DNA from 2 places in the Thalassotalea sediminis genome. Region 2 is predicted to be linked to the other one. Evidence: predicted binding sites of a transcription regulator. Region 2 holds the regulator's gene; the other holds the start of a gene.
The links. Region 2 encodes FNR, which switches genes on or off when oxygen is low (the NO sensors DNR and NnrR bind a similar motif). Its sites were predicted from a motif close to TTGATCTAGATCAA; they were not measured.

Region 1 (15,975 bases), 440 kb from region 2:
GCCTTCGTTAGTTAATCTAGATCTTAGTAGTAATAAATTAACCCACATCAATAAGATACAGTCTTTGAGTAAACTAACGGAACTAAACTTAACATATAATGATATTAATGATTTAACGCCACTAAATAACTTATTGGAGCTAAATTATTTATATTTATATGGAAATGAAAATATTGATTGTGCTGAAGTTGAAGATTTAAAACAAAGTATCACTAACTTGTGGATCAACGAACCAAGGCATTGCCAATAATACGTTACTATGTGTTTACTTTTAAAAAAGGTGTCACTTATTTGAAGTGACGCCTTTTTTATTTGAATTGATTTAACTAAACATTTCCTTGCAAATACTCATATAACGCTTTTAACACTGCCACTTTGCTCTTATCACTTTCATGTTCATGCACAAGGTTTTCAATTTTTAACATAAATTCATCAGCAGAAAGTATACCTTTACCACCATACTGCAATTTACTTTGGCAATAACTCTGCCATTTTAATTGTTCTTCGTTATTGAGCGTTTGAGGATAATTTCTTGCTCTAAACCTAAATAACAATGTGTTTAAACGTTCATCTTGAAACTGGAACGGGTGTGTAGCTAATTGCTCTACCGGTAACTGATGTAAAATTTCCATCTGTGCTTTGTCACTTTGACTGAAAAAAGCGCCACCATATAAGGCATGTTCAGCATCTGGTTGTTGATCTTCATCGTACGACTCGGGTGCAAACACGTCACTTAATTTGTCCCGAATATCAGCGTGCTGTTTCAATTTTGCTAAATTGTCTAAACAGGTTTCTCTTGGTATTGCTAAACGTTCTGCATTTTCGGGTAGCAACGTTTTTGCCGGCGCTACTACCGGGCATTTATTGACATGAATAAGTTTAACGGGAATGGGTAATTCATTTTCTGCTAATTCATCATGCCTAGTATAAAGTCGCGCTTTAATTTCTTCACTGGTAAGCTCAAAAAGTGGTGCAGGGTCTTGTGCTAAGTCGACGGCAATGACAGCATTTTTATTTTGAGGATGATAAGCAACCGGCGCAAACCAACTCGTACAGCCATGAATGGATGATATCTTACTCGATGTATGCACTACTGGGGTCATATTATATACATCTAATAATTCACTAACTTGTTTTTTACTGCGTAAACTGAAAAGAAATTGGAAGAGTTTTGGTTGCTTTTCTTTTATCAATTTTGCCATTGCTATTGTCGCGTAAACATCACTCATCGCATCATGTGCGGCTTCATGGTTTATGCCATTTGCAGCGGTTAATAATTCTAATCTAAAACTTACGCGTTCTTCACCTGTTTGTTTATCAGTAACCTTAGGCCATTCAATACCTTCAGGTCTTAATGCGTAACAAGCCCTCACCATATCAATAATGTCCCATCGGCTATTACCGTTTTGCCATTCACGTGCGTAAGGGTCGTAAAAATTACGATAAAAAAGATAACGCGTAACTTCGTCATCAAAACGAATATTATTATAACCTGCAACGCAAGTGTTAGGCTGAGTAAAAAGTTGATGAATACTGTGAGCAAAATCGGCTTCCGACAAACCATCTCGTAATGCTTTTTGAGGTGTTATACCTGTCACTAGTGCTGCTTCGGGGTGCGGCAAGTAATCTGCTGGCGGTCGACAGTAAAACATTTCAGGTTCCCCAATAATGTTTAAATCAAAATCGGTTCTTATGCCTGCAAATTGTGATGGTTTGTCATACTTTGGGTTAACACCCCAGGTTTCATAATCGTGCCAGAATATTGTGGGTTGTTGATGACTGACCATATATAAGACGGTTACCTAGTAGTTGCTTGAATGCGCGTGCTTAGCATCATTGCCGTTAAGCGCTTTGTGGAAGAAGTAATTATAGAAAGGAGAGCGTCAATATATCAACAAGTTTTCGATAAGATAACTAAATGATTGACTTATTGCGCTAATAACGAATGCACGGCACTTTAATGTAATTGTACTAATATTCAATTAATTTTACTTGTTATGTTTTTATGGAATTGTACTAATATTGTATGTAAATTAAAATTATTGAAGAATAACAATGAACTGGACGATTTTAAGAAAGCTACAGGCGCTATCACTTGCCATTGTCTTAGTGTTTACCATTTCCTTACTTGTAATTAAATTCTATAGCAATGAAATTGGTAATAAATTTAATCAGTTTTATAACAGCAACTTTACTACTGCTATGCAATTTGAACGCATTAAAGAAGTTCAAGTGGATACCATGTTAAATATTCGCGGTTTGCAAATTAGTTATTTATTGCAATTAGAAGATCAAACGGACGGATATTTAACAGTCATAACGGCTAATCACAAACAAACACCTGAGTTGATGGCGAAGTTAGTTACTTCATATCAAGGAAATCCAAGCAAGCTTGCTGAATTGAAATCACTCGTTGAGGATTATCAGCTTAAAGCGGATGCATTTGTCGACGCGATGAAAAATACCTCAGATCATAAAGCACCTTATGAAGTCTTCAAGTCCTTTGTCGACAGCTATTACGTGTTGGTGGAGTTTTTCGATGGTTTTAAAAAAATAGTAGATAATGCCGCCTTAGATACTAAGCAAGAAATAGAACAGGCCATTGCGATTGCATCGTATGTTTTTTACCTAGGGCTATTGGTTTCCTTAATTGTTTCAATAGGTTTAAGTCAATTAATTGCTCGCGGCATTAGCCAAGCTGTTACACAAGTGAAAAATGTAGCGTTTAAACTGTCAACGGGGTTGTTAAATATCTCATGTGCGGTATCAACGCAAGATGAGATGTCAGAATTAGCAACGTCGATTAATACAACGGTAGAGAGGTTACGTTCTACCATGTCAGACATTAAGTCTTCTGGCGATATTGTTGCCAGCAATAGTGATGAAGTTCTTAGTTATAATAATCAATTGCAAAAAGGCGCACATGCAATTACAGATAACATTGATCTTGTGGTAACGGCAATAGAGGAAATGGCGCAAACGAGTCAAAATATTGCGCAAAACATAACGCAAACAGCTGCTGCCGCTGGTGAAATTAATGATTTAGCTGGGGTCAGTTTATCTGCTTCACAAGAATCTGTGAAAGAAATCGAAATACTTGTAAACGCCTTGAAGGAAACGGGCGTTACCGTTGATAACTTAAAAGCTGAAACAGTTAATATTGAAAAAATTCTTGATGTTATTAAAGCTATCTCTGAACAAACAAACCTATTAGCACTTAATGCTGCAATAGAAGCAGCAAGGGCCGGAGAACAAGGACGTGGCTTTGCTGTTGTAGCGGATGAAGTGAGAGGCTTAGCACAGCGTTCGCAAACCTCAGTAAACGAGATTGAAGCCTTACTCGGTAGTTTAACAATGGCAGGTGATCAAGCACAGGAACAAATGAACCATAGCAGTAATATTGCACACTCACTCAATGATCGCGTTTTACACAGCAATGCATTAATGGAAGATATTCGTCATAAAGTTAATGATGTAAATAGTCAGGCACATGAAATCGCTACTTCTGCTGAAGAGCAAAGTACCGTTGTTGTAGAAATTAGTAAAAACATGCATGACATTAAAGCATTGGTTGACCAAAATGCAGTTTTTGTTAATACCTCAAATGAAAAGAGTCACGAAATGAAAAATGCTAGTAGCCATGTATTAACGCAACTTGACTACTTTACGATTTAATTAAAGTCTCAAATTGTTGCTCTTTGTATTACAAGTAAGGGGCAACTAACTTATTTGTTGTTTGTACTTAATTTAAGTCCGGAAAGTCAAAATCTCGTCGGTTAAATTGGCATTAATCTTGATAAAGCACTATGACAAATTTTATTAGGGATTAATGTATGAAAAAGCTCGCGTTATTATCACTTTTTTGTTTGCCACTTATTACGCAAGCAGATGTTGTGGAGTTCAAGGGGAAAGTTACTGATATTCTGATTGGGAAGTCAGCACTTATTAAAGTTGGTGTAAATGTACAGGAAGATGAATCAATTGTATGTTGGAAAGCAGACAGTGAACAACCATGGCTATTTACCTTTGAACGCGGACATGAATATTCTGAGCACTGGTTTGATGTATTGAATTTAGTACGTAGAACACAAGAAACCGTGCGTATTGGTTATGCCGAAAATGAAGATAGTGAATGCGCTATCGAGTACCTTGCACTATTGAAAGGTGATGGTATTGCAGATGATGATCAAGTAGGCGATTCACTACAACGCACAGGCCAATATGGCAATATTGCGCAAATCTTTACTAACGGCCTGACTGAGTCGAGTTACCATGCAAGTGATAATTATGGTGCTGACGTACCCGCTGCCGCATTTGATGGCCATATTTTTAATGAACAAATTGTTGATGGTGAGGGCAGCCTGATAAATCGCGGTATTTGGTTGGTTAAAAAGGATTCTGAAAACAAAGAGACTGAATATTGGTTGCAAGTCGAGTTTGAGGAAAATGTTACCGTTTCTGGCTTTAGAGTTATGCTAAATGCGAAAGCAACTGAATTAGGCCGAGGTCCGCGTCATGTGACTATTTTAACATCATTGGATGGTGAAACATTTGAAGAACAAGGGCAATATAATTTGGGTAAATCTATAGATCAACGTGCCAACTTACCAACAAAAGTTGATGCTAAAATTTTTAGAATCCAAGTTAACTCAAACCAAGGTGATAGCTTTATCGAAATTGACGAATTAGAAGTGTATTCAAACTAACTAATCGTTTGAATATTTTATTGAAGGGGCTAATAGCCCCTTTTTTATTGTTAACTCAACCCTCTACGCAATTGGATTATTTATAGCAGCTCAAAAAAAATTAGAGATGAATTATTTTCACTTTTTAAGTACATTTTGGTTTGCTAACCTGCAAAATCTTTTTACTCATTTGATTACTTTGCTTCATGGCTAAACATACTAATTTCTTAATTGTTAAAGATGACCTATCGGATGGACAAATTGTCGATATACTCACAGAACACTTACAAGATATGTATGCAAATTCTCCTGCTGAAAGTGTTCATGCTTTAGATGTAAATGCATTGAAAAGTAGAGATATTACCTTTTGGGCGCTAAAGGATAATGGGCAGACACTTGGGTGTGTTGCAATTAAAAAGCATAACGATGCATTCGCTGAAATAAAGTCAATGCGAACAATAAAGGTGGCAAGAAACCTCGGTGTAGCAACTAGGTTGTTAGCCCATGTTGTTGAAATGGCGACACAAGGTGGTTTTAAGGAACTTAAACTAGAAACAGGCACAACGGCGTTTTTTAAACCCGCGCGAGCATTGTATCAACGCCATGGATTTAATGTGTGTGAACCATTTGGTCATTATTGCGCTGATCCGCATAGTACTTTTATGTCACTTGATTTATCGCCTTAGATAGAGTCAGTACTAGGCATGTTTACCACATAAAATAAGCAATCATTCTTTGCAATGTCCATATTGTTTGTTGCCATAAACATTTTTAGATGTGTGGCACAGATGAGTTGGTTGTCGCGCACAGCAAAGTATTTATCAACGACATTTTCACCAATATCATTAACGAGTGCTAAATTATCTAACCCGTGTTCATCTAGCCAGCCAAGCATCTGTCCCGTTTTGGCACTACCATAGTTAAACTGTTCTATTTTACTGACTAAAGTTACACCGCTATGGCCTTCATCATGGAGCGCATAAGATAAATTTACTTCGGGTTTTAGTTTTAGTCGCAGGGGCTTGTAAACAATTTCAACGGATTTATCTTGATGATGATTTTCTATAGAGGAACAATTTGCTAGTTTATTTATGCCCTCATAGGCAGTGATATGCGCTTGTTCGTCACTTGCACCTCCACATTCAACAGTAATGGTTGGACAATCAAAATTTTGTTCCATCAAAGCACCTAACGTGATCCCTGATAAAATAATAGTGTCACAAAAAAATGAGGTTAATGTTAATCCCTTGGTAGAGACTAAAGGGGCTACGGCGAAAGAGGGTCCTGAGCCCGACGTATTATGCAAATCTACCACCACTTCTGGGTTTACTTCTCTGATCGCGTTTTCAATAATATTCGCCCGTTGGAAATAACCATGATCTAAGCCACTACCAAAACATCGATTAATATCCAATCCCTCTGGCAAGTAGCGATGCGATAACATTGGTGGTGCTGTTGCGGCTTCAACAGAGGCAATGATAAAACGTAAGTTGGTTTCTGGCTCTGGCAATGAACCATTATTTGTTAACCAACGATGTATCGCAATAAGTCCGGAAGGTTCATTACCGTGCAGTAATGTAACAATTACACGTGTTTTGTGCGGGTTTTTACCCGTTATATCAATTACAGTTGGTACGTCAAGTGATAACAAGAATTGCTGAAAGTCACCTTTGAGTGTTACTTGATCAGGGTTTGATAAAAACTCAATATCTTTAAAATCAATGTTCATTATTACTCCCAAGTTGATACGGGGGCATGGCTTTGATACTGGGTTTGATAATCTTTAACGAGTTGCTCTAATGCCTTATCAATTGATAAGGAACTGGTTAACTGATTAAAACGCTGTTTTTGCCAAATCGCACCGGTAACATTGTTGATTAAACGTTGTTCAATGATGTTGAGATAATAATCTGCTTCTTTGGCGGAAATATTGAGATTCGTCAAACCTTGGTGAGCTATTGGTAATAATTTTATCATTACTTGTTTTATATCAATTTCCTGTGGTTGATATTGGTTTTGATGTGGCCAAAGTATTTTCGCATCTAAACCGTATTGCGCAGCTCGGTAGAAATTGTAGTCGGCAAATTGGAACGGAATATACGCACAATATTCATCAATTTTATCGATAAAACCATTGGCAAGGCCGATGGCAAACGCAGCATTAGCGATCATATCTACAGGCGTTGGTCCCGCTGGAATTGCTCTAAATTCTAATCTTATATGGCCATTACCTTCGGTTGAAAAAACAGGGCGATTCCATGGCCAAATGGTACCCATATGAAAACAAAGCTCGTGATAGCTATCTTTTGTATTGTCAGGGCTTAGATAGGGCATTAAGGGGGGATACAATGAAACTGACTGTGCAAAGAGCTCCCAAATTGAGTTTCTTACCCAACCATGACCAAAGTTAACACGTGTTGGTTGGTGCCAAGGATATTGATTTCGTCTTCTTACATCTAAGGATTGTTTAAATAAAGCGATTCTTGTTTCATGCCATAAATTTTTGCCTAAAAATATTGGTGAGTTTGCTGCTATTGCTGTAACGAATGGTAGTGTTAGTTGCGCGGCATTGAATAATTTAACCATATTTTCAGGCGGGCACATTAAATGTACCTGGAAAGACGTGTTTGCGCCTTCTGCACAAATATCACGAAAGTCGATATCTAAAGATTCATCGCCGTTAATTGAAACGCGGAAGTGCTCACCTCGTTGCTTTGAAATTTTATCAGCTAAACAGGCGTATCGCGCTATCCCGGTCATACAAGAACTGTTTAATTGTTCATGCTTTATTGTCGGTAGTATGCCTATTGGCAAGGCAGAACATTGGTGTTGCTCTGTAACCTTATTTAAAACTGCAAGTTTGTGATTAATTTCTTGCTTTAGTTGACTAAAAGGCGAACCTGTTTGCTTTACGGCACTTAAATTTAACTCCAAGTTATATTGATTTAATTCATGTTGAAATTGTTGGTCATTGATACTTGATATGACTGCCTCATTTGAAGGGCTTGCGTTACCATGACTATCAATAAGGTACATCTCAAGCTCCGCACCCATTTTTAACTGTTCATCGCCAAAGCCACTTTTAGCTAAAGTCGTTTTTAACTGCTCGAGCTGAGCAAATAGTCGAGCTTGAAAGGTTTCTTTTTCTCTATCTGTGAAGCTAGTCCGTTCAATTTGTTGTCCCATCGCTTCTGATCTCGTTTGCTACATTCATTGTTATTATGATTTAAAGCATTGGTTAAAAACTTGATAGAGGTCAAAAAACGAACAGGTAATGTGTGGTGTTTAAGCGGCTCATAAATTAGCCTATTTTATCAGGTCAATTTGCGATAAAGTGAGTTTATATACAAAACGTCTATGCTTAATACTTAGCCTTATCAAGCAGTAAATGAAAGGATGTCGATGCAGCATTATATTGAATCAATACTCGAACAAATTGAAAAAGTTGTTATAGGAAAACCACAACAAGTAAAACTGTCATTGGCATGTTTGATGGCCAAAGGGCATTTACTTATTGAAGACTTGCCTGGTATGGGGAAAACAACGTTAGCACATGTGCTCGCAAGTGCCTCAGGGTTGAGTTATCAGCGGGTGCAATTTACCAGTGATTTATTACCCGCTGATATAATTGGTGTCTCAATTTTTGATCAACAACAGATGTCTTTCACTTTTCATCAAGGGCCTCTTTTTAATCAAGTGGTGCTTGCCGATGAAATTAATCGTGCTAGCCCTAAGGCGCAAAGTGCATTATTAGAAGCGATGGAAGAAAACCGTGTGAGTGTTGACGGTGAAACGTATGAGCTGCCCGATCCTTTTTTTGTTATTGCGACTCAAAACCCATTGTTTCACTCAGGTACTTATCCTTTACCAGAGTCGCAATTAGACCGATTTATGATGAAAATATCACTTGGTTTTCCTGACAGGGCATCAGAACGTGCCATTTTGCAAGGCGACAATTCTGCATTATTTGACGCGATCGCACCTGCAATAGATATTGAACAATTAAAGTTACTACAACAACAAGTGAAAGCTGTTTTTGTCGCAGACGAGATCATCAATTATGTTATCGCACTATGTGAATATACTCGAAACAGTGACTTGGCGATAAACCCCTTATCACCAAGGGCTGGAAAGTCATTACTGGCTGCGGCAAAAGCGTGGGCGATAATTCATCATCGAAACCATGTTTTACCTGACGATATTAAAGCTGTTTTTGCGCCAGTATGCGAGCATCGGCTTGCTGGAAGTCGCCATGCTGTTCAAACAGATAGCGCAAACGGAAGTGTGAGTAATTTTGCTGATGTTATTTTATCGAAAGTGAGTAGTGAAAATCCGTTTGGTTTAGATTAGCGAGTATTTATTTATGCTAAATTCGCTAAAACATACGTTAAACCGCCGCTTTTTTGCTTTTGTAGATAATCGTATAAAGGTTAAAAAAAGCCATCAGTTAACGCATAAAACTATCTACATATTACCAACTTTGTTTGGCTCGTCATTTATGGGATTTATTGTTTTGTTGTTCATCTTGGGCACAAACTATCAAAATAACCTTATTTTGTTTGTCTGCTACTTATTATCCAGCTTGTTTATTGTTGTAATGCTTCATAGCTTTCAGAATTTATTGGGGATTAAAGTTTCCTGTAAAGGGGAGTTTTACACGCAAGTTGATCAGGCTTTAGATGTCTCACTCAACATTAGTAGTCAGCACAAGCTTTATGCGGTGAGTTATTTTTTTGCCGACCAACAAAGCGATTTTTGCTCTATTGTTGACGGCGATTCTACATTGAAAAGTAAGGTGTTCTATGACCAAAGAGGTGTACATTCATTAGCGCGTTTTACCTTGAAAAGTGAATTCCCACTTGGCTTGTTTCGTACTTGGACACATATTAGATTTCCTGTCTCTGTTGTCGTATACCCTAAACCCTTAGTATGTCAGGTGGCTGATTTATCACCCATGTTAAGCGACGATGATAATGGTCAAAGCGCGTTACCTGAATTTGATGGCGATGATTTTTTCGCACTAACACCGTATCAGCAAGGTTGGCCGTTAAGTCGTGTTGCTTGGAAAAACGTTGCTAAGGGTCAAGCGTGGCAAATTAAACAAACGGCTAGAACGGTAAGGCATGATGATTTAGTGTTACGACTTGCGGATATGCCAGCTTCGCTATTAGAAAATAAGTTGAAACAACTGTGTTACCTTGTGCTCGATCTTACACAAGGACAACAGTCTTTTGCTGTTGAACTTGATAAACGTAAGATTGCAACGAATAAAGGGGTTAAACACACCCAGCAATGCTTGCATGCCATCGCGACATATAATCAACAAACAAGTGTGCATTCATCTCAGGCTCAGGTAGAAAGGTCGGAGCTTTGATGATGACGACGATAAGAGGGCAGTTACCTAAGTTTTCTTCCATGTGGTTGCTTGTATTGCCGATCGCCAATTTTGCCGTGCTTGCGCCTGAGCTTACACAGTGGTTTATTGCGTTAGCGGCAATCAGTTTGCTGTGGCAATGGGGTATTTATAGACAATCATTACCTAAACCTAAAACATGGTTAAAAGCCATTATTGCTTTGTCAGGGTGTTTATTATTGCTGGTTACGGGTAAGTCTTTAGGACTGTTGTCTGCCATGTTGCATTTACTTTGTTTGTCGTACGTACTTAAACCTTTAGAGCTGCGTAGGCGTTATGATCTTTATCAGTGGTATCTAATTGGCTTATTGCTGTTAAGTTGTGCATTAATTTTTCAACAATCTATCTATTTCGCTGTCATTGTTTTATTGATTTTCATCGTTAACTTATGTTTTTTAGCAAGTTTATTTCGTCCTAAGGAGCAATTGAAGGTGCAGTTTTTTTACGCTGCTAAGCTGTTATTACAAAGTGTACCTTTAGCCATTTTACTCTTTGTGGTGTTCCCAAAAATTCCACCATTTTGGCAAGTACCTCAGTCAAAAGGTATAGAAACGGGGTTAAGTGATACGTTAAAAATTGGTGATATATCGAAGCTTGCTTTATCCGATAAATTGGCCTTTCGTGTTGAATTTGAACAGCAAGTACCTGACTACCAACAACTTTATTGGCGAGCAATGGTGCTAGAAGACTTTGATGGCAAATCTTGGCATCGTAGCCATCAACATCAAGCTGATATAAAGCAATACCAAAAAGTACCGCGAACCCGTATCGCGGCAATTGGAGAACAACAGATTATTGATTATCAAGTTGTGTTAACACCGAGTTTTCAACCTTGGATGTTTGTTTTAGATGTAGGCGAGTTGGCGTCGTTTACAGATAATGAACAAGTCATTACATTGAACGACTACTCACTTTATTCACAACGTGATATTACCCGTCCTTTCGCTTATAACGTGCGGAGTAACTTAACCCAGCCCCTTACACTCTATAAAACGCGCTTTCAAAAGCGCCGTAACGTAAAAGTTGATCGGGCTAGCAACCCAAAACTGTATCAATTGGGACAAAGGTTGCAGCAACAATATAATGATCCTCAAGCAATAATAGACAGCGTGTTAGCGCAATTTCGCTTAAGTCCATTTCGTTATACCTTGGAGCCTCCACCATTAACGAATAACTCTTTGGATGAATTCTATTTTTCGACACAGGCGGGTTTTTGCGAGCATTATGCGAGCAGTTTTACGTTTATTATGCGTGCTGCTGGAATACCTGCGAGAGTGGTATTAGGTTACTTAGGTGGAGAATTGAATAAACAAGGCGATTATTACAGCGTATATCAACGCGATGCTCACGCTTGGAGTGAAGTATGGTTTGAAAACCGTGGTTGGGTAAGGGTTGATCCTACTGCAGCGGTAGATCCAAGTCGTGTAGAGCAAGGGTTTTCTCCTCAACTTATGAAGGAACGTGAGCAACTCAGTGACTTTAATGTTACACAATGGCTCAAAGGTAACTTGTTGCAAACAGCGCGGCTCTACTTAGACACCATTGATTATCAATGGACTAAATTGGTGATCAATTATTCGAGTGATACGCAGTTTGCTTTGCTTACCTCTTGGTTTGGTAAACATATAGCAACGAAAACAGCACTGTTAATACTTGTTGGTTTTTTATTGAGTGTTGGTTTGTTCTTTCTTGTGCGGTGGTTAACGCTAGTTAATATATCGCAAAAGACATCGGTGCTAAAGCTATATGAGAGAGCCTTAAAATTACTTGCGAATAAAGGGATCTTAAGACAGCACCAAGAAACTGACCGAGACTACATCAAACGTATAAAAACGGTAAATGAATTAGCATCAAAGGAGTTTGCTGGCATTTTGGTGCTTTATAATAACTATACGTTTGCAAACCAAAGGGAAGTACAAGTAGAAAAAGCATTAAAGTATAAGGTTGGGCGCTTAAAACGTGCGTTGAAGTCGTAGATAAAAATAAAGCCCCAAGAAGGGGCTTTATTAACGTAATCTTATTTAAAACTTATCTTGCACGGAAAATAATGCGGCCTTTTGATAAGTCGTACGGCGTTAATTCAACGGTAACTTTATCGCCAGTTAAAATACGAATGTAATTTTTACGCATTTTGCCTGAAATGTGAGCTGTAACTACGTGTCCGTTTTCTAATTCAACACGGAACATAGTGTTTGGTAAGGTATCTAAAACCGTACCTTGCATTTCAATATTTTCTTCTTTCGCCATTGGGCGTTAAACCTCTATTTTGTGCATTGATAAAAAATCTGCGCAGATCATGCACAAATGTTCGGCTAAAGTAAAGCTATACTGCTATTTATTTATCGTTTGCCAGCGATTATTTTGCAATATTTGGTGCGGGAAGTAGCGATTTTTATAATTCATCTTTTGACAGTCGTCTATTTGGTAGCCAAGATACAAGAAGGTTTTTTTGTGTGAAATGGCTACTTGAATTTGATTTAAAATAGAATAACTACCGATACCTGTTTTACGATATTGAGGGTGATAAAACGTATACACTGCTGATAAACCATCTTCGAGTACGTCAGTCACTGCAACGCTAACTAATGTTTCTTCGTGCCATAGTTCAATAAATAACTGTGAACACAACTGTGATGAAAGAAATGATTGAAACTGCTTTTCGCTAGGCGGATACATAGCGCCATCAAAATGTACTTCGTTGATGTATTGTTCGTACAATGGGTAATAGTAGTTTTGTAAAGTATCTTTAATTACCACAACTAAATGTTGGTTCTTTTTTTGTAATCGTTTTTGGCTTTTTGTTGGCTTGAAGGCGGCGGCAACAACGCGCAGTGATTGACATGCGTTACAGTTTTCGCAATAAGGGCGATATATTTGATCACCACTACGACGAAAACCTTGATGCATTAACCAAGTGTATTTTTCACTAGTTTGTAGTCGTTCGTCTACGGCAATTAATAAGCGTTCTTCTTTTTCAGGTAAGTAATTACAAGGAAATTCCTGACTTACCCCAAGTTTATAACTATTGTTCATAATTTACAGTATAGCCAAGGGTAGCGTTCTTGGTTGCCAGAAAGAGTTAGGTAACTGACGATTTGTTTCAATGCGTTGCTGCTTTAAAAAGGCTACTCTAGGTATTTCAATGCAGCCCATATCCGCAAGGAAAGGGTTTAATAATTGGCAATCAATAAATGGTATCTGTTGTGTTTGTAATAGTTGTGCCAGGGAAACTAATGCTATTTTCGATGCATTAGATTTGGTATAAAACATTGACTCACCAGAAAAGAAACCACCGATTGCTACACCGTACAAACCACCAACAAGTTCATCCTCGTACCAAACTTCTATTGAATGAGCATATCCTTGTTTATGAAGCTCAATATAACCTTGCTTCATATCATCAACTATCCAGGTTTCCTCGTTGCGAAAAGGAGCGTCAGCACAATAATCAATGACTTCTTCAAAAGCGTGATTCAAACTAACAGTATAGGGACATTTCTTGATGAACTTTCTTAATGTGCGGTTTATTTTTAATTGTTCGAGAAAAATAATTGCCCTAGGATCAGGTGACCACCAAAGTATAGGATCTTGTTCACTAAACCAAGGAAAGATACCAGCTTGGTAAGCACTCTTGATACGCTCAGGTGTTAAATCTCCCCCTATGGCAAGCAAGCCGTTTGGATCTTGCAGAGCCTTGTCAGGGGGAGGAAAGGAGAGACTTCCTGATTCAAGCCATTGGAGAGTCTCTGACATCTAAATCGTAGCCTTGGGTTATTTAGCGTCTAAGTAGCGCTCTGCATCTAACGCAGCCATACAGCCAGCACCCGCTGATGTAATGGCTTGACGATAAATATGATCAGCTACGTCACCGGCGGCAAAAACACCCTCAATGCTTGTTTGCGTTGCATTACCCGAGGTGCCGCTATTGATTGTTAAATAACCATCTTTCATCTCTAATTGGTCTTTAAAGATATCAGTGTTTGGTTTGTGACCTATGGCGATAAATACGCCTGCTACATCTAAATCTTCAGTTGCATCAGACTTGGTATCTTTAATACGCACACCAGTAACACCCATATCGTCACCAAGTACTTCGTCTAAGGTACGATCAAGGTGCAAGGTGATATTGCCGTTTTCAACTTTATCCATTAAACGATCAGTGAGGATCTTTTCAGAACGGAAGGTATCACGACGGTGAATCAAATGAACTTCCGATGCTATATTCGATAGATACAGTGCTTCTTCAACAGCAGTATTACCGCCACCAACAACGGCAACCTTTTGATTACGATAGAAAAAACCGTCACATGTCGCACATGCTGAAACACCTTTGCCCATGAAGGCTTCTTCTGAAGGTAAACCTAAGTATTGTGCAGACGCACCCGTACAAATAATGAGAGCATCACATGTATATTCACTACTGCCGGTTAACTTGAATGGACGCGTATTTAAATCAACAGATTCAATGTGATCGAAAATAATTTCAGTATCAAATTTCTCTGCATGTTTTTGCATGCGTTCCATTAATGCTGGGCCTGTTAAATCATCAGCGTCGCCAGGCCAGTTTTCCACGTCAGTGGTAGTCGTTAACTGGCCACCTTGTTGCATACCTGTAATCATTACAGGATTTAAATTTGCTCGTGCAGCATATACTGCAGCCGTGTAACCAGCAGGGCCTGAACCCAAAATGAGTAATGGGCAATGTCTTGCTTCGCTCATGAAAAACTCCAAATTGATTTAATACTAATAGCTTCTGTTATTGGGATTCTAGGGAAATAACTCAAGATGGTAAAATAACTTTTTAATTATTAATTTATGACTTTTGTCTAATTTGCACGAAAACTTTACAGTAATGTGTGATTAGTAATCAATTATTGTTAATAATTAACGTTACTTGGATTGCGTAATCGTGCATTAATAATGTTTATATTGGCCTATTACATTTTCAATTGTCATAATACCGAACAATACTTTACGTATAAAAGATTCAGAACTGCCGACGAGATTAAAGTTTGGATGCTGTGACCAAATAGCTTGTAATTTTGTGTCTAATTCAATGGCAGCTTTATCTGACTCATTTCTTATCGGGTTATTACTGCGAATACTTTCACCTGATTTTGCTGCTGTTTCAAAGAAAATTACTGCGTCGTATCGGGCAAATTCTTCTTCAATTGAGGAGCCCATTGTTTTAAAAAAGTCCTCTTTACTGTCTGGCCAATACGCAAGGCCGTCTAAACTGCCACGGTCACACAATACAACGCACTCTGGATATGTAGCTCGTTGAATATCTTCTAGATGCTTTTGTAAGTTAAAAATTGCTACTTGTTGTGTACGTAAAACAGTATCGTTTTTTGCACGATCTATGCCCCCGCTAAACATCATTGTCGCAGCTTCTGGTACTGATGCGATCTTGCCACAAAATTCTCTACGAATAAGGTCTAGCGCTGTTGTTTTACCACCGCCTGGCCCTCCAGTTAATACTATTCGTTTTTTCATTAGTTTTGATACCTTTGGCTGATGTTCATTATAGAATACGCTGTTCAATGCTTTTATCGAGATATACTGCGATTGCTTTAGATGTTGGGGTATAGGATCTATCACCAACACTTTCAATGGGCACTAAAGGGTTTGTTTCTGGGTAGTAAGCTGCTAAGTTTCCTTGCGGTATATCGTAAAAAAACAAACTAAACCCTGATATTTTTCGAGTTATGTTATCAGGCCAAATTGACGTTATATCAACGCGTTCACCGTCAGAAAAACCTAGTCTTTTAGCGTCTTTCTCATTAATAAATAATATATTACGCGAATTCTTTATACCGCGATACCTATCATTCATGCCGTAAATTGTGGTGTTGTATTGATCATGTGAACGTAGCG
Region 2 (15,975 bases):
TACCAAATGCTAACGCGTAAAATTGAACTATAGGGTGTGTAACGTCATACAAATTAAAAAGGAGTTACATTGAGAACACAAATACGTGAAAAGATTATTGCTGTATGTGACAAGAAAATAGCACAAAAAGGCGATAATGTTGGCCTTTCATTCTATGCTTTTTTTGCCAATAAAAATGGTGATCCTGAGTTGTTAATGGAGGTCGCGACCTGGTGGATCAAATTACATCAACTTGATCACTTTGAAAAAGCGAAGAAGATTAAACAAATGGTGGGAAGAGGTTTATAGGGTTCTACATTAAAACTAAAAAGGAGATTTTAATGAACAAACACGAAAAACTAAACTACGTCGAATTTGCAGCCAGTAACTTATCCGCGACTAAGCAGTTTTTCTCTGCTGTGTTTGGTTGGCAGTTTGTAGATTATGGCCCTGAATATACGGCTTTCAGTAACCAAGGCTTAGATGGTGGTTTTTATTTGGTCGATAAATGCAGTCGTATGGATACAGGTGGTGCGTTACTGGTGTTTTATAGCCAAGATATTAAAGCTACGTTAGCCAAAGTGCAGCAACATGGCGGTGAAATAAACCAACAGATTTTCGATTTTCCGGGCGGTTGTCGCTTTCACTTTATAGAACCTAGTGGCAATGAATTTGCTGTTTGGTCGGAAACAAAATGAATATGAATATAACTCGTACTCAAATGTAACGTTTATGTTGTTAAGTTGAAAAATTAAGCGCTTTAGTGGGCGCTTTTTAGTATTTAAAAGCGATTGTGTGTGTCAAACTTAATTCTTTTTTACTTAAACACAGCAAGATCGTGAATTATTTATTAAAAATCGTTGAATTGATCTACTTTAAACGATCATTTTTGTGTAAAATCTCTGACCTTTATTTTTACATTGAATAAGTCTAGCCAACGAACGGTGGGGTTCACCGCTTTAGAGGAAATCATGAATTTAGACGACATTATATTGCAAGCAGAGCAGGCAATTACTGCTGCTAATACGCCTGAGGAATTAGATCAGGTTCGCGTAAGTTTTCTTGGGAAAAAAGGTCAGTTTACTGAACTAATGAAAGGCCTTAGCCAATTGCCCAAAGAAGAAAAACCTAAAGCTGGACAAGTGATTAACCAAGCCAAACAACAAGTTCAGAAAACGTTAACGGCGCGCGGTGAATTATTACGTACCGAAGCGATTAACAAAAAACTTGCTGCTGAAACGATTGATGTGACTTTACCTGGGCGTAGTAATGAACAGGGTGGCTTGCACCCGGTTACACGCACCATTGAACGCATAGAGAGCTTTTTCGGTGACTTAGGTTTTGCAGTGAAAGAAGGCCCTGAAGTGGAAGACGACTTCCATAACTTTGATGCGTTAAATATTCCTGAACATCATCCAGCACGTCAAGATCATGATACTTTTTATTTTAATCCAAAGCTGGTTTTACGCACACAAACTTCTGGTGTTCAAATTCGTACTATGGAGAAAGAGCAGCCACCTTTGCGTATCATTTCACCAGGTAAAGTGTATCGTAACGATTACGATCAAACACATACGCCAATGTTCCACCAAGTTGAAGGCTTAATGGTTGATAAAGACGTATCATTTACTCATTTGAAAGGTATTTTGCACGACTTTCTTCACCACTTTTTTGAAGAAGATCTTGAGATTCGATTCCGTCCGTCATACTTCCCATTTACTGAACCATCAGCTGAGGTTGATGTGAAAGGTAAAAATGGTAAATGGTTGGAGGTGTTAGGCTGTGGTATGGTCCACCCAAATGTATTGAAAGCAGTAGGTATAGATCCTGAGGTATATTCAGGCTTTGCTTTTGGTATGGGGGTTGAACGTTTAACCATGCTTCGTTATGGCGTAAATGATCTACGTGCATTTTTTGAAAACGATCTTCGATTCTTGAAACAATTTAAGTAAGGCAATTCATCATGAAATTTAGTGAATCTTGGTTACGTGAATGGGTAAACCCCGCGATTTCGTCAGATGAATTGACGCACCAAATTACTATGGCAGGTTTGGAAGTAGACGGTATAGAGCCGGTTGCTGGCGAATTTAAAGGTGTCGTAGTCGGTGAAGTTGTTGAATGTGGACAACACCCAGACGCAGACAAATTACAAGTAACAAAAATTAATGTGGGTACAGCCAGTGACGACGGTGAGTTAATCGACATTGTTTGTGGCGCAAAAAACTGTCGTTTAGGCTTAAAAGTTGCTGTTGCGATGGTCGGTGCTGTGCTTCCTGGTAATTTTAAAATTAAAAAAGCGAAATTACGCGGTCAACCATCATTTGGTATGTTATGTAGTGAATCAGAGCTCGGCTTGGCAGAGGCAAGTGATGGTATTATTGAACTACCACAAGAAGCTCCGATCGGTACTGATGTGCGTGATTATTTAGATCTAAACGATGTAACTATTGATGTTGATTTAACGGCGAATCGTGGTGATTGTCTAGGCCTGAAGGGCTTAGCACGCGAGGTTGGTGTTTTAAATGGCTTGCCTGTTTCTGAACCTGAAATAACTAGTGTATCAACGACGATAAACGATACACGAGACATTCAATTATCAGCGCCTGACGCTTGTCCAAGATATTTGGGCCGAGTAATAAAAAACGTAAATCTTAATGCGCAAACGCCATTATGGATGGTTGAAAAGTTACGTCGTTGTGGCATACGTTCTATTGACCCTGTCGTTGATATTACAAATTATGTTTTGTTGGAGCAAGGCCACCCAATGCATGCCTTTGACCTATCAGCGATAGAAGGTAAGATTGATGTTAGGCTCGCAAAGCCAGAAGAGAAGTTAGTGACACTCGATGAAGCCGAAGTGTCATTAAAAGAAGGTACGTTAGTGATTGCAGATGACAATAAAGCATTAGCAATTGCTGGTATATTTGGCGGGCTAGATTCTGGCGTTACAACCAATACAAAAGATATATTCCTCGAAAGTGCTTTCTTCTCGCCATTAGCGATATTAGGAAAAGCGCGACAATATGGCTTACACACAGATGCATCACATCGATATGAACGTGGTATTGATCCAGAGTTACAGCATCAAGCAATGGAAAGAGCAACGGCGCTACTATTAGATATAGTCGGCGGCGAAGCAGGGCCGATTACAGAGGCGGTATCGCAAGAACATTTGCCTAAAGCAAAACAGGTGAGTTTACGCAGAAGTAAATTGGATTCACGTATTGGCCATCATATTGTTGATGACAAGGTAACTGAAATTCTAACACGATTAGGGTTTGATGTTAGCTTTGAAAATGATGTTTGGCACGTTAAGGTACCTAACTATCGTTTTGATATTAAAATTGAAGAAGATTTAACCGAAGAAGTTGCACGAATATTCGGTTATAACAATATACCGAATGTATCGCCACAAGCAACATTGGCTATGTGTGACCGAAAGGAAGCGCAATTGCCTCTTAAACGTTTACGACAAACACTTGTTACGCGTGGTTATCAGGAAGCAATTACCTATAGTTTTGTAGATCCTAAAGTACAACAGCTTATTCATCCTGACAAAGAGGTGATGACTCTGCCACATCCTATTTCATCTGAAATGTCGGTAATGCGCTTAAGTTTATGGACAGGGTTGTTGCAATCGGTTGTCTATAACCAAAATCGTCAGCAACAGCGCATGCGTTTATTTGAAACAGGACTGCGCTTTGTGCCTGATGAAAATGCTGAAAATGGTGTACGTCAGGAACAAATGATCGCTGGTGTTTTAACGGGAGCTCGTAACCAAGAACATTGGGATATGGAAAAAGCGGCGAGCGATTTTTACGATATAAAAGCTGATGTAGAAGCCTTACTTGCAAGAACTGCCAATGCAGAAGCATATTCGTTTGAACAAGGGCAACATGATGCGCTTCATCCTGGCCAAACAGCTGCTATTTATAAAAATGGTAAGATAATTGGTCATGTTGGTACCTTACATCCTGAATTAGAAAGGAAATTAGGTTTAAATGGCCGTACATTAGTTTTTGAAGTTTTATTGACTGAAATTTCAACACTTAATATCCCTCAAGCTGGCGATATTTCTCGCTTTCCGGCGAATAGACGTGATATTGCTGTTATCGTCGAAGAAGATGTAAATGCAAAAAAAGTGTTACAACTCATTGAAAATGTTGGCGGAAATTATTTAGTTGATCTAAACTTGTTCGATGTATACAGAGGCAATGGTATAAATGATGGCTTTAAAAGCCTCGCTATTGCAATGATACTACAAGATCATGAAAAGACTCTTGAAGAAAAAGATATCAATGATGTTGTAAATCGAGTGGTCGAAACATTAAAAGATGAGTTAAATGCATCACTGAGGGATTAAGCAATGGCGCTAACCAAAGCAGAAGTCGCAGAACATTTATTTGAAAAAGTTGGGCTAAGTAAGCGCGACGCAAAAGACATTGTTGAAATGTTTTTTGAGGAAATTCGAGAAACACTAGAAGCCGGTGAACAAGTAAAGTTATCTGGTTTTGGTAATTTCGATTTACGCGAGAAAAGCGAACGCCCAGGTCGTAACCCAAAAACCGGCGAAGATATTCCTATCTCTGCTCGTAGAGTGGTTACATTTAGGCCAGGACAAAAGTTAAAAAGTCGTGTTGAAGACGGCAACGGTTAGCTTTAGAGTCATAAAAAAGGTTACTTCGGTAGCCTTTTTTATTGGTTAAAATTAAATATTGGCTTAATTATATGGTGGCAATTAAAACTCAACCTACTAAAGCTGATGTTCTTCAATTTATCTCGTCAATTGAAAATGAAACACGGCGTAACGACGCATTAATACTTGTTAATATTTTCACTGAACTCTCGGGTTTTGAACCCGTAATGTGGGGCAATGCCATTATAGGCTTTGGTGAATACCACTATAACAACAGCCAAGGTAAGCAGCGTTGGATGTTAACAGGCTTTTCACCTCGCAAACAAAATTTATCATTATATATTATGCAAGGGTTTGATGATTATCAGGCAGAGCTCGGTAAAATTGGTAACATTAAAACCGCTAAGTCTTGTTTGTATATTAAACAACTAGCAAAAATTAACATGTCTGCATTGAAGCACTTTTTAGCGAAAGCGATCGCAGATATGAAAACTAAATACCCGTAAATAAGGTATCGGTTATTACATTACCTTAGTGGGCTTTATTTTTGTAAATATTTTTTTTAGCCCTAAAGCTAGCGCTTGAAGTAAGCCTACAACTAATATTGCTATACATAAGCCCGTTGTAAGAGCTTCTAACGTTAGGGGGACGGTAAGCGAAAATATGTTAAGCGTTTGTTTTGCTATTTCAATGTCTACATGACGAAAGAAAAACACCAGTTGTTCCGTATAAGATGCGTTTGTCATACCAGATAACTGAAATTGTAAATACTCATTGCGACTAATAAGTGAGGCGATAATTTTACCGGTTTCGTTAATTACAACATCGCTATTCTTTAAATAATGATTAGTAAGTTGTAATAAGCTACCTTGAAAATGTAAATCTGCGAGTGTTTGGTATTGCGACAGTTGGAGCTTTGCTTCATTGAAGTGGCCAGTAAGTTGTTGTGTGTACTGGTAAAGAAATGCAGGGCATTGGATGCCAAGAATAAAAAAAAACGTAAACAAACCTCTATCGACTATGTGTTGAACAAATGACAGCATATAACATTGCTTTTTATGACCGTAGCCTCATAATACACTCATTGTTTGTTAGCACAACGGCTAACGGTGTTTTCACATCATATCTGATGGTCACATCCCATTAATAGTTAAACACTAGAAAGATAATATAAGAGCATGATATGCGACGTTCTCAACAAAGTGACCACGAGCCAACACATTTTAATTGGCGCATTGTCACTTCACTAATCCCTTACCTTTTAGAATTTAAAGTTAGAATAGCTATAGCGTTAGCTTGCTTATTAGCAACAAAATTTGCGAGTGTTTATTTACCTTTTATTTTAAAGGATATTGTTGATTTACTTGATACACAGCAAGAGAAAAATATATTTATCGTGCCATTCGGATTAGTTGTTGCATACGGAGCAGTGCGGTTAGGCGTTGTATTATTTGCAGAAATAAGAGATACACTCTTTGGTCGAGTAACTGAAAGGGCGATAAGAAGGATAGGTTTACAGGTATTTGAACATCTACACTCACTTGATCTTGATTTTCATTTAAATCGGCAAACAGGTGGTTTATCAAGGGATATTGATAGGGGTACTTCAGGCATTAGTTTTTTAATGCGTTTTATGGTGTTTAGTGTGATCCCTACGTTGATAGAAATTGCAATGGTAATTGGCATTTTATTGTTTAATTATGGCATTTGGTTCGCATTAATCACTCTAGCTTCTATTGTTTTTTATGTTACTTATTCTGTGATTGCGACAAATTGGCGTACAAAATATGTGAGAGCTGCGAATAAGGCTGATTCGTCTAGTAACACGCGTGCAATAGATAGCCTATTAAACTATGAAACCGTTAAATACTTTACCAATGAAACATATGAAGCTAATGCTTATGATCAACAGTTAGCGAGTTGGGAACAGGCTAAAATTAAAAACCGCTTGTCATTATTTGCGTTAAACGGTGGTCAAGCGTTTATTATTTCCATCGCAATGACGGCAATGCTAGCGTTAGCTGCGTATCAGGTGACCTATGAGAAAATGACGCTTGGTGATTTTGTCTTGGTTAATGCCTTTATGATGCAGTTATTTATGCCGTTAAACTTCTTAGGTTTTGTCTATCGTGAAATTAAAGGAGCTTTAGCAAATATAGAACAAATGTTTGGTCTAATGCACACCAATGCCAAAATTACCGATGTTGAAAATGCACCAGACCTTGTGTTAACAAAAGGTGAATTAACCTTTGAAAACGTATCGTTTTCTTATCACGACGAGCGTCCAATCATAAAAGATCTGTCCTTGACTGTTCCACCTGGGGCAAAAGTCGCTATTGTTGGCGAAAGTGGTTCAGGTAAGTCGACATTAGTGAAATTGTTGTTTCGATTTTATGACTGTAAACAAGGAGCGATAAAAATCGATGGGCAAAATATTGCACATATCACGCAACATTCATTGCGTAAAAATATTGGTATCGTGCCTCAAGATACGGTGTTATTTAATGACACCTTGTTAGAAAACGTGCGTTATGGTAACCCAGAGGCTAAAGATGAGCAGGTCATTGAAGCGATAAACCTTGCACATTTAAGTCACTTTGTAGAACAGTTACCTAAGGGTCTTGAAACTGAAGTTGGCGAACGTGGATTAAAATTATCTGGTGGTGAAAAACAAAGGGTTGCTATTGCTCGTACAATTTTGAAAAAACCAAAAATTCTCGTTTTTGACGAAGCAACTTCTTCATTAGATAGCCATGCTGAGCAGGCTATTCTAGGCGCACTGCGCCAGTTATCACTAAACCATACAAGTATCTCAATAGCACACCGTTTATCTACTGTTGTCGATGCGGACAACATCATCGTTATGCACCAGGGAGAAGTTATTGAACAGGGTGATCATCAGGCATTAATCGCCTTGAAAGGTAAATATTATAACATGTGGCATTTACAAAAAAGTGATAACAGCAATGAATAAATTAACCGCGCAACAGGCAGTAAACATGACGCGCCAATGGTTGGAGCAAGTTGTTATTGGACTTAATTTTTGTCCGTTTGCAAAAAAGGAATTTATCAATAACACCATTCAATTTCATGTGTGCCAGTCTAGTAAGTTTACTGCTACCCTTGAAGAATTTATTCAACAAGTAGAAAAATTGGCTGAAAAGTCGGATATAGAAACGACACTTTTTATTTTAAGTACTGGGTTTGACGATTTCGATGCTTATTTATCATTGGTCGATTATGCCAACGATTTATTAGTAGAATGTGGTTACGAAGGGGTGTTTCAAATAGCTACTTTTCATCCTGATTACTTATTTGACGGTGAAGATGAATCAAGTGCTAGTCATTATACTAATCGTTCACCATTGCCAATATTGCACATTTTAAGGGAAGAAAGTTTGGCTAAAGCTATTGCTAGTTACAAAACACCTGAAAAAATACCTGAGAATAACGTGATGTTAGCAAATGAAAAAGGTACGTCTTTCTTTGAACAAACACTCGCGTCAATATATAAGCAAACAAAAGATAACATAAAATAATTTTTATAAAGTTTTGCCAGTTAGGTATAATTGCACTTTTGAAGTTTTACAAAGCGTTGTATGAGCCTTGTAAAACTGTAATTCAAATAGAAAGGTTTATATGGAAGAGCGTTCGGTTATAAAAGTTGGTGGTGATTTAGAAAAAGCCATTAATGGTGATTATAAAATTGATGTTAAAAGCGTATTAACTGAAGCGTGGGAATCAACTAAGCGTTCGCGCACGGCAATTAATATAGGTCTTTTGTTTGTGTTTATTCTTGGTGTTACGATTTCATTAGTCGTTAGCCAATACTTTGGTGGTATTGAAGTTGTGTTACAAAACCAACAACAGTCGGCGTTATTAAATATTATTGTGACATTAGTGGTTTATCCATTTCTTGTTGGTGTAGAAATGATGGGGATTTACCATGCTATCGGACTAAAAACACACCCCAAACTTGTGTTTGGATTTCTAAAACGCGGTAGTTGGGTAGCAATTTGCGCATTATTTACGTCAACGATTATTGCTTTAGGCATGGCACTTTATTATCTTCCTGGTATCTATTTAGCAGTGGCATTGTCGTTAGTTCTACCTTTAGTTGTTGAAAAACGTTTGTCGCCGATGAAAGCCATTTTAATTTCGTTAAAAGCAACAAGGCACCAATGGTTTGCAATTTTTAGTATTTACCTTGTATTAATGTTGCTGCTAGTGGCGAGCTTTCTACCTTTAGTTATATTCGCTAAATCGTCTATTTCATTAGTTGGCGGTATTATGACGATTTTTGCGCTCACCTATTTAGCACCTTTGTTTTATAATGTTAAAGGTGTTTTATACCGGGAAATTTTTGGTATGCAAGTTACACTGCAAAAAGGCAGTGATTCTCCAGTTGACTCAACTTTTTCAGCATAACTTAGATAAACAGGAAGTGATTACTTAATGAGGTATGTTAAGCATTATGTGCTAAGTGCACTTTGGCTAATCGTATTATGGGCCTTGATTAAGCCTTTGCTTGAGCAAGACAAATATAAAGTTGAGCAAGTCTCTCCTGAAACAAAAAAGCCATTAGAAAAAACATTAGAAGAGCAACCTCTGCACAACGTTGCATTACCTGATTTTGAAAATTTTAGAAATATTAAACATAAAAAAACAGCATTTTTTAAGTTTATTAAGCCGGCTGTGGAAAGAGAAAACAAACGGCTAAGCGAACTAAGAAACACCTTGTTACAATGGCAAGATTCAATAACGTTCAATAAAGCGTTATCTCGTCAAAATGCATTAAAAGTTGAAGCGTTAGCGCTTAAATATAAGCTCAATACACGCTTATCTATTGCAGATAAAATAGATATTTTATTGACACGAGTTGATATTGTGCCAACACCATTAGTGTTAGTTCAAGCGGCTAACGAATCAGCATGGGGCACATCACGTTTCGCACGAATAGGGTTAAATTTCTTTGGTATTTGGTGTTATCGAAAAGGTTGTGGCATGGTACCAAGTAGCAGGGATGAAGGGCTAAAACATGAAGTTGCCGCTTTTCAAAGTGTTGAACAAGCGGTTGCACATTATATGCTAAATATAAATACTAACGCTGCCTATAAAGTACTGAGAAACATAAGAGCACAGTTACGAGAACAGAAGTTGCCTGTAAAGTCAGATATATTGGTGACAGGGCTATTACCATATTCAGAACGTGGTTCGGATTATATTTTGGAAATATCTGAAATGTTGAGGCACAATAAAAATTATATACATTAAGTATTACTTAGCGTTCAAAAAGCCATTGTTTATACAATGGCTTTTTTTATTGAGAACTCAAAACCGCCTCCTATGGAGGTGTAATAGTGTATTCTGGGCTTTGCCTGTAAAGCTTAGTTTAATAGTATTTATTGAATTGTTTTCAAGTAGCTTTTTAATGCTAAATTGCAGTGACGGATCCGATAGGAATGGCGTATACCATCCCCCATTGAAGCGATAACCGCAATTGTTTTTTAAAGACGCTAATGTTTATCAGCCAAGGATGGCTGACACTGACAGCGCAGGGATGGGTATTTGTCAGAGCGGCTGACAGTCTATAAATATTGCGGTTATTGTTCGCTGTATAATGCGAAGAGGGTGTTGTCAGAGGGAAACAATCGATTTTTCTTTCTGTCGTGCTGTCGGCATAACGACAATTTAACGAGAGTGATAAACAATAGATGAACGTATTTTACGATGAACTCAGTAGTCGCTGAAAGATATAAGCTCCCTTACAGGGAGCCTTGTCAAAGTCACCTTTATTAGAGGTGGAGTATTTATTTATATGGCTGTTTATGCGAAGTATATAAACTTTAGTAAAAATAGCGTCGCAAGTATCAATACGCTGAGAGTTATGTCTTTAAATTGTCCACTAAAGGCTCTTACGGCAACGTAACTAATAAAGCCAAATGCAATACCATGGGCAATTGAAAAAGTTAAAGGCATGGTAATGCATATTACTGCAACAGGAACTGCTTCAGATAGGTTATCCCATTTTACATTGACTAAACCCGCTAACATTAACACTGCTACGTAAAAAAGAGCTCCGGCGGTAGCATAAGCAGGTACCATAGCAGCAAGGGGAGAGAAAAAGAGCGATAATAAGAATAATACACCGACAACAACAGCAGTAAGGCCTGTTCGCCCTCCAGCGGCAACCCCAGAAGTACTTTCAACGTAGCTAGTCGTGGTTGATGTACCAAGCATGCTCCCAGCAACCGTGGCCGTTGAATCGGCTAATAACGCTTTTCCAAGCCTTGGTAAATTACCACTTTTATCAAGTAACTTACCACGTTGTGCAACGGCGATTAAAGTGCCAGAAGTGTCGAATAAATCAACGAATAGAAAAGCAAAAATAACACTAAGCATGCCAACTTCTAAAACACCTGCAAAATCAAGTTGCATAAACGTTGGTGCGATTGAAGGGGGTAATGAAAGTACCCCGTTATATTCTATTTGACCGGCTAAGACACCAAGCGTGGTGATGATGACAATCGCGATCATCACTGCGCCATTAACTTGTCTGTTAACCAAACCAACAATGATAAATAAACCTAGCGCTGCCATAACGGCTGAAAAGGATGTGATATCGCCTAAACTTACAAAAGTTGCGGGGTTATCAACGATAATACCGCTATTCTTTAGTGCGATAAATGCTAAAAATAGACCTATTCCCGCAGCAATTCCATACCTTAGAGAGTGTGGAATTGAGTTTATTATCCACTCTCTAATATTAAATAAACTTAAGATAATAAATACACAGCCTGAAACAAAAACGGCGGCAAGTGCAACTTGCCAGCTGTAGCCCATATCGAGTACAACCGTATAGGTAAAAAAGGCATTTAATCCCATCCCTGGCGCAAGAGCGATTGGGTAGTTAGCAATAAATCCCATGACGAAGCAGCCTATGGCAGCAGCGAGGCAAGTCGCTACAAAGACCGCATTTTTATCCATACCTGCGTCAGCGAGCATTGCTGGATTAACAAAGATGATATAAGCCATCGTTAAGAAGGTCGTTATACCGGCAATACATTCTTGTTTAAAATTTGTATTATGAGCAGATAAGCTAAATAAACGTTCTAACATAATTATTCACTGTAGTAAGTAGAAGGAACAGTGAGTCGCCTTCCTAATGGTTACTCGATTGTTTGTGTATTAGATATTTGATACATCAATAATTAATGATTCATCTATGTTTGTAGATGAAACGGTCTCTTTCGAAAAATCATAAGCTTCTCTTGGTGTTTCACGATCAAGCGGTAAATTTACGAAATCAAACAAGGTGTTATCTGCTAATTGACTAGGACTTACATTGCTAATAGATTTGAATATATTTTCTATTCTACCCGGCGTTTGCTTATCCCATTGCGTAAGCATGGCTTTAATGTTTTGACGTTGCAGGTTTTCCTGTGAACCACATAAGTTGCAGGGAATAATAGGGTATTGTTGAATATCAGCAAAGGCAACTAAGTCTTTTTCACGACAATAGCTCATTGGACGAATAACAACATTGCGATTATCATCGGAGCGTAATTTTGGCGGCATGGCTTTTAATTTAGCACCAAAAAACATATTTAAAAATAAGGTTTCTACGATATCATCCATATGATGGCCTAAAGCAATTTTAGTGGCGCCAATACTTTCAGCAAATGAATACAACGTGCCTCTGCGTAGGCGTGAACAGAGCCCACATGTGGTCTTTCCTTCAGGAACTTTTTCTTTAACGATTGAATAGGTGTCTTTATCAACGATGTAATAAGGAATATTCAGTGATTCAAAATAGTTTGGTAATACATGCTCTGGAAAACCAGGTTGCTTTTGATCAAGATTAACGGCGATCACATCAAATTTGATTGGTGCTGACTTTTGTAAACTCAACAAAATATCGAGCATGGCAAATGAGTCTTTACCGCCACTGATCGCAGCCATAATAACATCACCTTCTTCAATCATATTGAAATCGGCAATCGCTTTACCTACTTTACTTCGTAGTCTTTTTTGCAGCTTATTGGCTTCGTACTGGTTTTTGCGATTATCGATATTTTTCATCATTTATTGGCATGTCGTTTAAAAAATGGTGCGTATTATAAAGAGATTATCTAGTGATGATAAGTAAAAAAATAACCAGCAACGAATGCTGGTTATTTTATTTATAAAAAACTTGCTTATCTTACATTGCAATTATGTTAACTTTGCAATGGTGAAACATAGCCTTCTGGTTTTAACGCTAAAACATCACAATTTAATCGATCAATAACATGTTCAGCTGTGTTACCGATCAAAGCAGCGGATAATCCTGTTCGTCCAATTGTGCCTAGTACCACGAGCTCAGCATCAAGTTGTTGTGATATTTCGTCAATAACATCTTCAGGAAGACCTTCTTTTACATGTGTATTCCCAGCGTCAATATGATACTTTTTCGCATGTGCAGTCATGGCTTCTTCATGGTGTTGACGCATAGAGTCGTTATACTCATTAGCGTTAAATTCTGGTATCTCTATGGCGATATTAACGGGTGTACCCGGATAAGAATTTACTAAATGAACATTACCATTAATAATCGAACCTAGTTGCACCGCTTCTTGTGTAATTATATCGTTAAGAGAGGTATGTTCAATTTCTTCACTACCCACATTAATAGAAGCAACAATATTACCGTTCTCAGGCCAGCTATGATCTTTAACAAGTAATACCGGGCACGGACATTTTCTGAGAATATGCCAATCAGTTGGTGTAAATATTACTGATTTTAGCTTATCGTGTTCATGCGTGCCTTTGATAATAATGTCAACGTCGTGATGAATTGCTTGTTCAATTATTGGTTCGAAAGGACGATTGTGCCAAACAACTTGATGACGTATTGATATACCTTGAGGGTTTTCAGTGGCAATAATATTTTCTAACCACTGCTTTCGGTCATCGATTAATGACTGGCGCATTGCCTCTCTTTCTTCGCTAGACAACATCGTGGTCATTTCATAGGAGAAATCATAAATAGATAAAAATGCGGTAATACTTCCATTTGTTTTTTGTGCAAGCTCAATCGCTCGCTTTAACGCTTTTTGTTCTTCGGTCGTTGGATCTATCACCGCTAATATATTTTGATACTTTTCCATATTATGACTCCAAAATAGTGTCTTTATTGATCAATTATAGTGATTATAAGAAGAACCGCACTTAAATTAATTGTTTTAAATCAAAGCTTGAAATAAAAATTGTACAAACAATCCTTTAACCTGCACTTTCCACTAATTTATCCAGATCTACAATGGTAATAAATTTTCCATCAACGTTTATGATACCGTTTTTATGGAATCTATTGAGTAAACGACTTATTGTTTCTACCGTTAAACCAATATAATTTCCTATATCACTTCTCGTCATTGTTAATCTAAATTCTGTTGCAGAAAGGCCACGATCTTTATAACGATTACTTAAACTTGATAGAAATGTGGCTAATCGTTGCTCAGCATTTTTTCGGTTTAAGAGTGTTAACATTTCTTGATCTGTTTTAATTTCTGCACTCATCATTCTTAAGATTTGCTTTTTTAGTTTAGGCATCGTATTTGATAGCGCGTCAAGCGTATCATATGGAATTTCGCAAACCATAGATGTTTCTAATGCCGTAGCAAAGCTTGAATGTTCTGAAAGTGCGATGGCTTCAAACCCCAATAAGTCACCAGCAAGATGAAAACCTGTGATTTGTTCTTCACCACTTTCGTTTACGGTAAATGTTTTAAAGGTGCCAGATCGTACAGCATACAATGATTTCATTTTATCGCCATCATGAAATAATTGCTCGCCTTTATGAATAGGGCGCTTTCGATCGATAATTTGATCCAACGTTTGTAGCTCTTGTTCATTAAGAGAAAAGGGTAAACAAAGTTCACTAATGCTACAATTTTGACAATGAATATGTTGTTGACCTGAACACTGATTGTTATACATAACGTCCCTAGGTACAGCTATTTGATTGCTCGAATAGTATTAAAACATGACGTGATATGCAAACTTTAGTGTAATGAGTCCATAAAAGATTAAGCCTATCGCAATTAAACGCCTGACCCAGCGTTTTTTAAAGAATAACGTCAGGCTTTGAAACCCCAATGAAACAGTGAGTAATGCGGGTAATGTACCAAGACCAAAGAAAAACATGATGCCCATACCGCTAACTGCACTGCCGGATGCAATAGACCAGGTCAGTGTAGAATAAATTAACCCACAAGGTAACCAACCCCACAACATGCCTAGTCCTAACGCCTTAGGCATTGAATTAATAGGTAATAGACGTTTGCTTAATGGTTGTAATTGTTGCCAAAAGCCACGTCCGAGTTTTTCCACATGATTAAGCCAAAATAGCCATTGACCAATGTATAGGCCTAAAAGAATAAGAAAAATACCCGCAATGACTTTTAATATAATAACTGGAAATCCAAGCGCTTGTACGCCCAAGGAACCTGTCCAACCGGCAATGAGACCAAGGAAGGAATAGGTAATAATGCGTCCTAAATTATATGCTGAGATATAATAAAATGACGTTTTACTTTGTTTCTCAACGGCAGCGGTTAACATAGTTGAAATACCACCACACATGCCAATACAGTGTCCCGCGCCTAGTAAGCCAATTAAAATAGCTGAAAAGTAATCAAGTGTCATTTGTCGCGAAGGTCATTTTGATCGTGTTCAGGTTGAGGTTTACGATCATTTTTATTTTTGTCTTCTTCAAACAAAATACTTAAACCTTGCTTTTCTAGGTCATCGAATTGATCAGATTTTACCGCCCAAAAGAATATATAAATGCCAAGTGCAGTTAAGAGAATTGCTATTGGGATTAAAACGTAAATTACACTCATAAGTTTCTGTCTATTTTACTTTTAATAGGCGTAGTGAATTTGTAATAACTAATATCGAGCTTAACGACATACCAATAACTGCCATATAGGGAGTTATGTAACCACATACCGCCAATGGAAGTACAATAGCATTATAACCAAAAGCCCAGCCATAGTTTTGCCAAATAATAAGTTTTGTTTTCTTCGCAATATTGCGTAGTAAATTGATTGAATTAAGTCGATTACTTAATAAAATTACATCTGCGCCACTTTTTGCAACTTCAGTACCACTGCCCATAGCAATAGATACATGTGCTGCACCAAATACTGGTGTGTCATTAATACCATCTCCAATCATAGCGATGGTATAGTTATCTTGCAGTGCCTTTAATGTGTGCATTTTATCTGTTGCTGTTAATTGGCTATGTACTTGTTGCAGTTGCAATGCTTGTTGTACTTTATTACAGCCTTCTTGATTATCACCCGACAGCATTA

Region 1: a site for FNR is predicted at 7,932-7,945, ahead of QUE09_RS07425 (glutamate-cysteine ligase family protein). Genes of this name have one in related genera too.

The regions. Positions count from the first base shown of each region.
Region 1 covers NZ_AP027361.1:1,640,006-1,655,980, forward strand. Annotated here, with positions in the region: gene QUE09_RS07395 (leucine-rich repeat domain-containing protein) at 1-250, shown strand, start outside; gene sbcB (exodeoxyribonuclease I) at 327-1,787, opposite strand; gene QUE09_RS07405 (methyl-accepting chemotaxis protein) at 2,056-3,675, shown strand; gene QUE09_RS07410 (discoidin domain-containing protein) at 3,834-4,706, shown strand; gene QUE09_RS07415 (GNAT family N-acetyltransferase) at 4,892-5,371, shown strand; gene QUE09_RS07420 (M14 family metallopeptidase) at 5,368-6,414, opposite strand; gene QUE09_RS07425 (glutamate-cysteine ligase family protein) at 6,417-7,871, opposite strand; gene QUE09_RS07430 (AAA family ATPase) at 8,088-9,035, shown strand; gene QUE09_RS07435 (DUF58 domain-containing protein) at 9,049-10,059, shown strand; gene QUE09_RS07440 (transglutaminase TgpA family protein) at 10,059-12,074, shown strand; gene infA (translation initiation factor IF-1) at 12,127-12,345, opposite strand; gene QUE09_RS07450 (arginyltransferase) at 12,430-13,131, opposite strand; gene aat (leucyl/phenylalanyl-tRNA--protein transferase) at 13,135-13,851, opposite strand; gene trxB (thioredoxin-disulfide reductase) at 13,870-14,817, opposite strand; gene QUE09_RS07465 (AAA family ATPase) at 15,013-15,594, opposite strand; gene QUE09_RS07470 (FdhF/YdeP family oxidoreductase) at 15,623-15,975, opposite strand, start outside.
Region 2 covers NZ_AP027361.1:2,082,211-2,098,185, reverse strand. Annotated here, with positions in the region: gene QUE09_RS09645 (DUF7010 family protein) at 1-33, shown strand, start outside; gene QUE09_RS09640 (DUF6500 family protein) at 70-288, shown strand; gene QUE09_RS09635 (VOC family protein) at 321-677, shown strand; gene pheS (phenylalanine--tRNA ligase subunit alpha) at 951-1,931, shown strand; gene pheT (phenylalanine--tRNA ligase subunit beta) at 1,943-4,342, shown strand; gene QUE09_RS09620 (integration host factor subunit alpha) at 4,346-4,636, shown strand; gene QUE09_RS09615 (DUF1801 domain-containing protein) at 4,708-5,121, shown strand; gene QUE09_RS09610 (DUF2937 family protein) at 5,137-5,658, opposite strand; gene QUE09_RS09605 (ABCB family ABC transporter ATP-binding protein/permease) at 5,799-7,589, shown strand; gene QUE09_RS09600 (DUF1415 domain-containing protein) at 7,582-8,154, shown strand; gene QUE09_RS09595 (hypothetical protein) at 8,255-9,043, shown strand; gene QUE09_RS09590 (glucosaminidase domain-containing protein) at 9,071-9,889, shown strand; gene QUE09_RS09585 (NCS2 family permease) at 10,442-11,734, opposite strand; gene ttcA (tRNA 2-thiocytidine(32) synthetase TtcA) at 11,804-12,697, opposite strand; gene uspE (universal stress protein UspE) at 12,835-13,764, opposite strand; gene fnr (fumarate/nitrate reduction transcriptional regulator Fnr) at 13,880-14,596, opposite strand; gene QUE09_RS09565 (sulfite exporter TauE/SafE family protein) at 14,636-15,304, opposite strand; gene ccoS (cbb3-type cytochrome oxidase assembly protein CcoS) at 15,301-15,501, opposite strand; gene QUE09_RS09555 (heavy metal translocating P-type ATPase) at 15,512-15,975, opposite strand, start outside.